Regions from separate parts of the Streptomyces altiplanensis genome, predicted to be linked through region 2. Evidence: riboswitches for the same ligand, from Rfam matches in the RefSeq annotation. Region 2 holds a riboswitch; each other region holds the start of a gene.

Region 1 (2,193 bases), on a different contig from region 2:
CCCCGGCGCGGTCCAGACGCAGCTGCTCATCGGCCGGATCGGCCCCGACCGGCACGACCGCGTCTGGCCGGCCCAGGTCCTCGGCACGTACTGCCTGGGCGGCACGCTCACCTCCCGCCTGGACCGCGTCCTGCGCGAGGAGAAGGGCTACACGTACGGCGTGCGCGCCTTCGGCCAGGTGCTGCGCTCCGCGCCGGACGGGTCGGGCGCGTCGATGCTGGCGATCAGCGGCTCGGTGGACACGGAGTCCACGGGGCCGGCGCTCGAAGACCTCTGGAAGGTGCTGCGCACCCTCGCGGCCGAGGGCCTCACCGACGCCGAGCGCGACGTCGCCGTGCAGAACCTGGTGGGTGTCGCACCGCTCAAGTACGAGACGGCGGCCGCCGTCGCCGGCACGCTCGCCGACCAGGTCGAGCAGCACCTGCCGGACGACTTCCAGGCCCAGCTGTACGCCCGCCTCGCCGGGACGGGCACGGTGGAGGCCACCGCGGCGGTCGTCAGCGCCTTCCCCGAGGACCGTCTGGTCACGGTCCTCGTCGGGGACGCGTCGCAGATCGAGGAGCCCGTCAGGGCGCTCGGCATCGGTGACGTGACGGTGGTCGCCGGCTGACGGTCCGCCCGTCCGAGCCGATTGCGCAACTCCCTCAAAACGGGAGGTAGAGGGACCTCGGTGGCCGACAGGCCGCCGGGGTCCTTTGTGTATGTCCGTTTTGTTGCGGAGTTGCCTTTCTGGTCTGTGGGGTGCGTTACAAAGTGCGATGTCTTTTTGGTGATTGAAAGATCTCCCGTTTAGCGTCGGTCCGGCTGTCCGTCAGCAGTGAGCCGCATCCGCGGCACCGGGCAGTCATCGCCGAGTCCCCGTCAGGCGCGAGCCTGGGGAGCCGGGGACCCAAACCGTCCCTGGGGTGAATCGGACGTCCTTCCGTGCGCACGTACGGAGAGGGGTCCGTAGGAGACCTTCCTGCTCCGAACCCGTCAGCTAACCCGGTAGGCGAGAAGGAAGGAAAGGACCAGCCACTCCATGGCGTTCACCCGTGCCACCGGGAAGCACCGTCGTCCGAGCCGTCCGGGCCGTCTGACGCGCAGGAGCGCGAACCTCGCGGGCGTTGCCACCCTCGCGACGACCGGCGCCATCGGGAGCCTGGCCTCTCCGGCCCTCGCCGCCGGCTCCGGTGCCGGCGCCGACGCGGCCCACTCCGTCGAGGCGACCGGCCTGACCGAGGCCCTCGTCATCGGCGACTCCCTCGCCGACCGGATCGCCGCCCAGGCCGAGGCGCAGCAGCACGCCGCCGACAAGGCGGAGGCCGAGCGCAAGGCCGAGGCGGAGCGCAAGGCGGAAGCCAGGCGCAAGGCGGAAGCCAGGGCCGAGGCGAAGGCCGAGAAGGAGCGCGAGGAACGCGAGGAGCGCGAGGCCGAGGAGCGTGCCGCCCGTGCGGCGGAGCGCGAGCGCCTCACCGCCTACACCCTTCCGGTCGCCGGTTCCGTCGTGACCACCGGCTACCAGAGCGGCGGCTCGCTCTGGTCCTCCGGCAGCCACTCCGGCATCGACTTCCGCGCCGCGTCCGGCAGTTCCGTCGTGGCCGTCGGTGCGGGCACCGTCGTCGAGGCCGGCTGGGGCGGGGCGTACGGCAACAACATCGTCATCAGGATGAACGACGGCACGTACACGCAGTACGGCCACCTGTCGTCCATCGGCGTCTCCGTCGGCCAGGCCGTCGCCCCGGGCCAGCAGATAGGCATCTCGGGTTCGACCGGCAACTCGACGGGCCCGCACCTGCACTTCGAGGCCCGTACGTCTCCCGAGTACGGCTCCGACATGGACCCGGTCGCGTACCTGCGCGCGCACGGCGTGAACGTCTGACGCACCCCGGTTTTCCCGAAGGCCCCGGCTTCCCGCCGGGGCCTTCGGCGTTGGCCAAAAGATATCCATGAATTCCCGCCGCCCGTCGGAAATTGCGCACCGCTGCAATAGAGTCGCCGAACAGGTGTCAATCGACCGCGTTTCGCGGGGGACAAGGCGGAGGTCCGCTCATGCGCATTCCCGCGCAATCGGTATGCACGGCGATCCGTGACGACATCGTCTCCGGCGTCTTCGAGCGGGGCAGCCGGCTCACCGAAGAGCTGCTGGCGCGCCGTTACGGCGTCTCGCGCGTCCCGGTCCGCGAGGCCCTGCGCACGCTGGAGTCCGAGGGG
Region 2 (2,193 bases):
CTTCGAGGTGCAGGTGGTCTCCCGTCACATTGCCGGTGGCGCCCACGCGGCCGATGACGTCGCCCGTTCCGACCTCTCCGGAGGTGACGGTCATCGAGGAGAGGTGGCAGTACCAGATCTCCGTGCCGTCCGGGAGCTCCAGGACGATGCGGTAGCCGTACGCGCCCGACCAGCCCGCCGACTTGATGGTGCCGCCGTGCACGGCCTTGAGCGGCGTGCCCTTCGGGGCGGCGAAGTCCAGGCCGGTGTGGTGGCCGGAGGACCACATCGAGCCGGACTGGCCGTAGGTGGAGGTGAGCGTGTACGACGAGAGCGGCATCGAGTAGCTGGCGGCCAGCTTGGCGAGCCGCTCCTGCTCGGCCTTGCGCGCGGCCTCTTCCTCCGCCTTCCGCTTCTCCTCCTCGGCCTTCCGCTTCTCCTCCTCGGCCTTGGCCTCCGCCGCGCTCTGCTGCTCGGCAGCCTCGGCCGCGGCCTGCTCGGCGGCCTTCGCCTCGGCGGCCACCTTGGCCTCGGTGTCGGCGGCGTCCTGCTGCTGCTCGGCCTGCTGGAGGATGCGGGCGCGCAGTGCCTCGCCCGCGTCGGTGGTGCCCTGCTGCGCGTCGGCGGTGGAGACGCCCGCGGTGGTGAGCGGGGCGGCGGCCAGGATCGCCTGGCCCGCCGTGCCTGTACCCGCCTGGCCGCCGGAGCCCGAGCCGGAGTCCGAGTCGTCGGACATCAAGGCGCCTATGCCGGGAAGGGACTTGGCGTCGGGCAGCGAGTCCGCGATCGCGTCGGGAAGGGAGATCGAGACGGCCGGCTTGTCCTGCGCGGTGGCTATGCCCCCCGCACCGACCGCGGCGATGACGCCGACGCCGAGAACGGTGGAACTACGGCCGATTCCACCGCGCTGCTTGGCGACGCGATGACGGCCGCGCACGGGACGGATGGACTCCTCGGTGGGATTCCACTCTTCCCAGGTTCCCTCCGCGCCACCGGGAATGGCGGCGGCGTTCGGTACGTTCGGTACCTCGTACCCGTAAGAGGGCAGGGTGGCTTCGGGGGCAGGCCTGTTGGACGCCACGGAGGCGTGCTCCTTTCCTTCCTTCTCGCCTACCGGGTTAGCTGACGGGTTCGGAGCAGGAAGGTCTCCTACGGGCTCCTCGTAGGTACGAAGGAGTCCGATTCACCCCAAGGAACGTGGTTCCCCGGTTCCCTTGCGGAATTCGGCGCGTGCGCACGGTGTCGCCTCTTGCGACGACTGGGACGACCGCGCTGCGTTATCGAACGTTAATAGACACCAGGTCCGCTTTCCAAGCTGTTCCAGTTGATCGTTAACGATATTGGCCTGAACCAATCACCACACAAGTGGTCACAGTAGGGCGAGTTGACCTGCCCCCGATCGGCACTCTGAAACCTCGTCTTCATGACGGTTCGTCAATTGTTATGCGCAGTGGTGTCTTACGACTACACAGCGTCGTGGGCCTAGTTTCGTCACCATGGTTGTCAACAGCACGCGGTCCGTGGCCGGCCGCTACCGCGAGTTCTCCGCACAGCAGGCGCACGGCGTCTCCCCCGTCTACGCCGAACTCACCGCCCGCATCAGCGAGGACGAGGACCTCTGCGCCCTCATCGCCGCCCTGCCGCCCGGCAACAAGCAGCAGCCCAATCTCCTCCTCGCGGCCGTCCGCTTCCTCGGCGGTCCCTACGAGCGGTGGGCGCCCTTCCGCGCCTGGACCCTGGCCCACTGGGACGCCGTACGCGCCGTCGTGCTGACCCGCTTCACCCAGACCAACGAGCCCGCCCGCTGCGCCACCCTGCTGCCCCTCCTCGCCGCGCTCCCGCAGCCCCTCGCCCTCATCGAGGTCGGCGCCTCCGCCGGCCTGTGCCTCCACCCCGACCGCTACGCCTACCGCTACGACGGCGGCGCCGTCCTGGGCTCCTCCCCCGTCACCTTCGACTGCCGCACGGAGGGCCCCGCGCCCCTGCCCACCGCGCTGCCCGGCATCGCCTGGCGCGCCGGCATCGACCTCAACCCCCTCGACACCACCGACGAGGACGACGTCCGCTGGCTCCAGTCACTGATCTGGCCTGGCCGCGCGGAGCGCCCGCGTCAGCAGCTCGCCGCCATCGAGGCCGTACGTACGGCGCCCCGCCCCCGCATCGTCCGCGGCGACCTCGTCGACGAACTCCCGGCGCTGGCCGCCGAAGCCCCGG
Region 3 (2,193 bases), on a different contig from region 2:
GGGGGCGGCGGCCGGATCGACCTCGGGATCCTCTCCCGTACCGACCAGGTGTGGACCTCCGACAACACCGACCCGCTGGACCGGCTCGCCATCCAGCACGGCTTCAGCCAGCTGCACCCGGCGCGGGCGATGGCCGCCTGGGTCACCGACAGCCCCAACACGCAGCTCAACGGGCGGGTCAGTTCGCTGCGCTTCCGCTTCGTGAGCGCGATGGCGGGGGTGCTCGGCATCGGCGGCGACCTGGCCGGGTGGAGCGAGGACGAGATCGCCGAGGCGCGCGAGTGGGTGGACCTGTACAAGGAGATCCGGCCGGTCGTGCAGCACGGCGAGCTGTACCGGCTGCGGGCGCCCGAGGGCGGGCTCAGCGCGGTCCAGTACGTACGCGGGGACGACACCGTCGTCCTCGCCTGGCTCCAGGCCCAGCATTACGGCGAGCAGCAGCCTCCGCTGCGCCTGCGCGGGCTCGACCCGGACGCGGCGTACGCCTGCCTGGACACCTCGGCCGTGCACCGGGGTTCCGTACTGCTCCACCGGGGACTGCGCACCGCGCTGCGCGGTGATCTCGATGCCGCGGTCTTCCGGCTGAGGAGGGTCTGAGCCCTGCTCCTTCTTTCTTCGTCCCGTGTCCTTCCCGCTTCCCTTTCCCCGCCCTTGCGGTCCCCGGTCAGGGGGATGAGTTGCATTTGGGGCGAAACGGGCGATTCCGGGACAACTTCCTTTGTGGGGCCGGGAAATGGCAGAGGCAGCTGGTGAGCAGGATCATATTCGTGACAGTACGTGGCGAAGCTCCGTGTGCAAATGCCAGTTCACGGGCGGTGTGTAAAGATCCGTAATCCACGGAGGGTGACGGGAATTCCGTGGTGAATTCCCGTCAGCCAATGTCCGTGTGAATGGACCGGCTTGTACGGGGGAGCCCCGTCGGCTTACGGTCACCGCAATCCGGGTGGACCGCCGAATCCTGCCACCTCCCGGAATCCGCACTCACTCACTCACGCGTTGGCAGGAGCGGGGGACCCAGGTAAGTACGCCGGTGATCCGGACGTCTCGTGCGTCCGGACCGGCTTGGGGTGAAGTCGCGCAGCAGCGCGGCCGGGCATCTCCAGCCCGAACCCGACAGCTCACCTCGTAGGCGCCGGAGAGGAATGTTCCATGCCCGCAAAGGGTAAGCACCGCCGCCCGAGGTCCAACTCGATCACTCGCGGAATTGTCGCCGCGGGAGCGGGCGGAGCCGTACTCGCACTTCCCCTGATCACCGCCACCGGTGCGAACGCCGCGGAGAAGGCCGCAGCCCCGGCCGCCGCGTCCGCCGCCGCGGTGTCCGAGAAGGCGACGCCGCAGAAGAAGACCAGCACCAAGATCTACTCCGTGGTCTCCGGCGACTACCTGTCGAAGATCGCCGAAGAGCAGAACGTGCGCGGTGGCTGGCAGAAGCTGTACGAGGACAACCGTGAGGTCGTCGGCGGCAACCCCTCGCTGATCCTGCCGGGCATGGAGCTGACCATCGGCGCCAAGGCGTCGGCGCCCGCGAAGCAGGCCCCGGCGAAGCAGGCCCCCGTGAAGCAGGCCCCCGCGAAGCAGGCGAAGCCTGCGGCCGAGGCGCCTGCCGCGCCCAAGGCCGAGGCCGCCGCCCCCAAGGCCGAGGTCAAGACCGAGGCCAAGGCCGCGGAGTCCACTTCCGTGAACTCCGCCTCCGCCGCGCAGAGCACCGGATCCGGCTTCACCGCCCCGGTCTCCGCGAGCGTCACCACCCCGTACCGCGCCGCCGGCGGCAGCTGGTCCAGCGGCTACCACACGGGCGTCGACTTCGCCGCGGCCAGCGGCACCCCGGTCAAGGCCGTCGGTGCCGGCACCGTCGTCTCCGCGGGCTGGAGCGGCTCGTACGGCAACGAGGTCGTCATCAAGCACGACGACGGCCGGTACTCGCAGTACGCCCACCTGTCCTCGCTGTCCGTCTCCTCCGGCCAGAGCGTCGGCGGCGGCACGCAGATAGGCCTCTCCGGTTCCACGGGCAACTCGACCGGCCCGCACCTGCACTTCGAGATCCGGACCGGCCCCAGCTACGGCTCGGACGTCGACCCGCTGGCCTACCTGCGCGGCCACGGCGTCACCGTCTGACCCGTCCCGGGCCGGACTGAACGCTCCAGTACGCCCCCTTCCGCCGCCCGCACCGGGCGGCAGAAGGGGGCGTATGTG

The links. A riboswitch is a leader RNA that binds a small molecule or an ion and turns the genes downstream of it on or off. The one in region 2 is predicted to bind cyclic di-AMP.
Region 1: it holds a riboswitch for cyclic di-AMP, as region 2 does, so the genes downstream of both, ACWD0Y_RS22115 (M23 family metallopeptidase) here and ACWD0Y_RS18645 (M23 family metallopeptidase) in region 2, are expected to answer to the same signal.
Region 3: it holds a riboswitch for cyclic di-AMP, as region 2 does, so the genes downstream of both, ACWD0Y_RS28420 (M23 family metallopeptidase) here and ACWD0Y_RS18645 (M23 family metallopeptidase) in region 2, are expected to answer to the same signal.

What each region holds. Positions count from the first base shown of each region.
Region 1 covers NZ_JBSFUB010000052.1:32,580-34,772, reverse strand. The annotation lists gene ACWD0Y_RS22120 (M16 family metallopeptidase) at 1-610, shown strand, start outside; cyclic di-AMP (ydaO/yuaA leader) riboswitch at 839-1,008, shown strand; gene ACWD0Y_RS22115 (M23 family metallopeptidase) at 1,022-1,861, shown strand; gene ACWD0Y_RS22110 (GntR family transcriptional regulator) at 2,032-2,193, shown strand, end outside.
Region 2 covers NZ_JBSFUB010000039.1:14,858-17,050, forward strand. The annotation lists gene ACWD0Y_RS18645 (M23 family metallopeptidase) at 1-1,060, opposite strand, end outside; cyclic di-AMP (ydaO/yuaA leader) riboswitch at 1,072-1,218, opposite strand; gene ACWD0Y_RS18650 (DUF2332 domain-containing protein) at 1,476-2,193, shown strand, end outside.
Region 3 covers NZ_JBSFUB010000086.1:13,603-15,795, forward strand. The annotation lists gene ACWD0Y_RS28415 (alpha-galactosidase) at 1-597, shown strand, start outside; cyclic di-AMP (ydaO/yuaA leader) riboswitch at 973-1,147, shown strand; gene ACWD0Y_RS28420 (M23 family metallopeptidase) at 1,150-2,115, shown strand.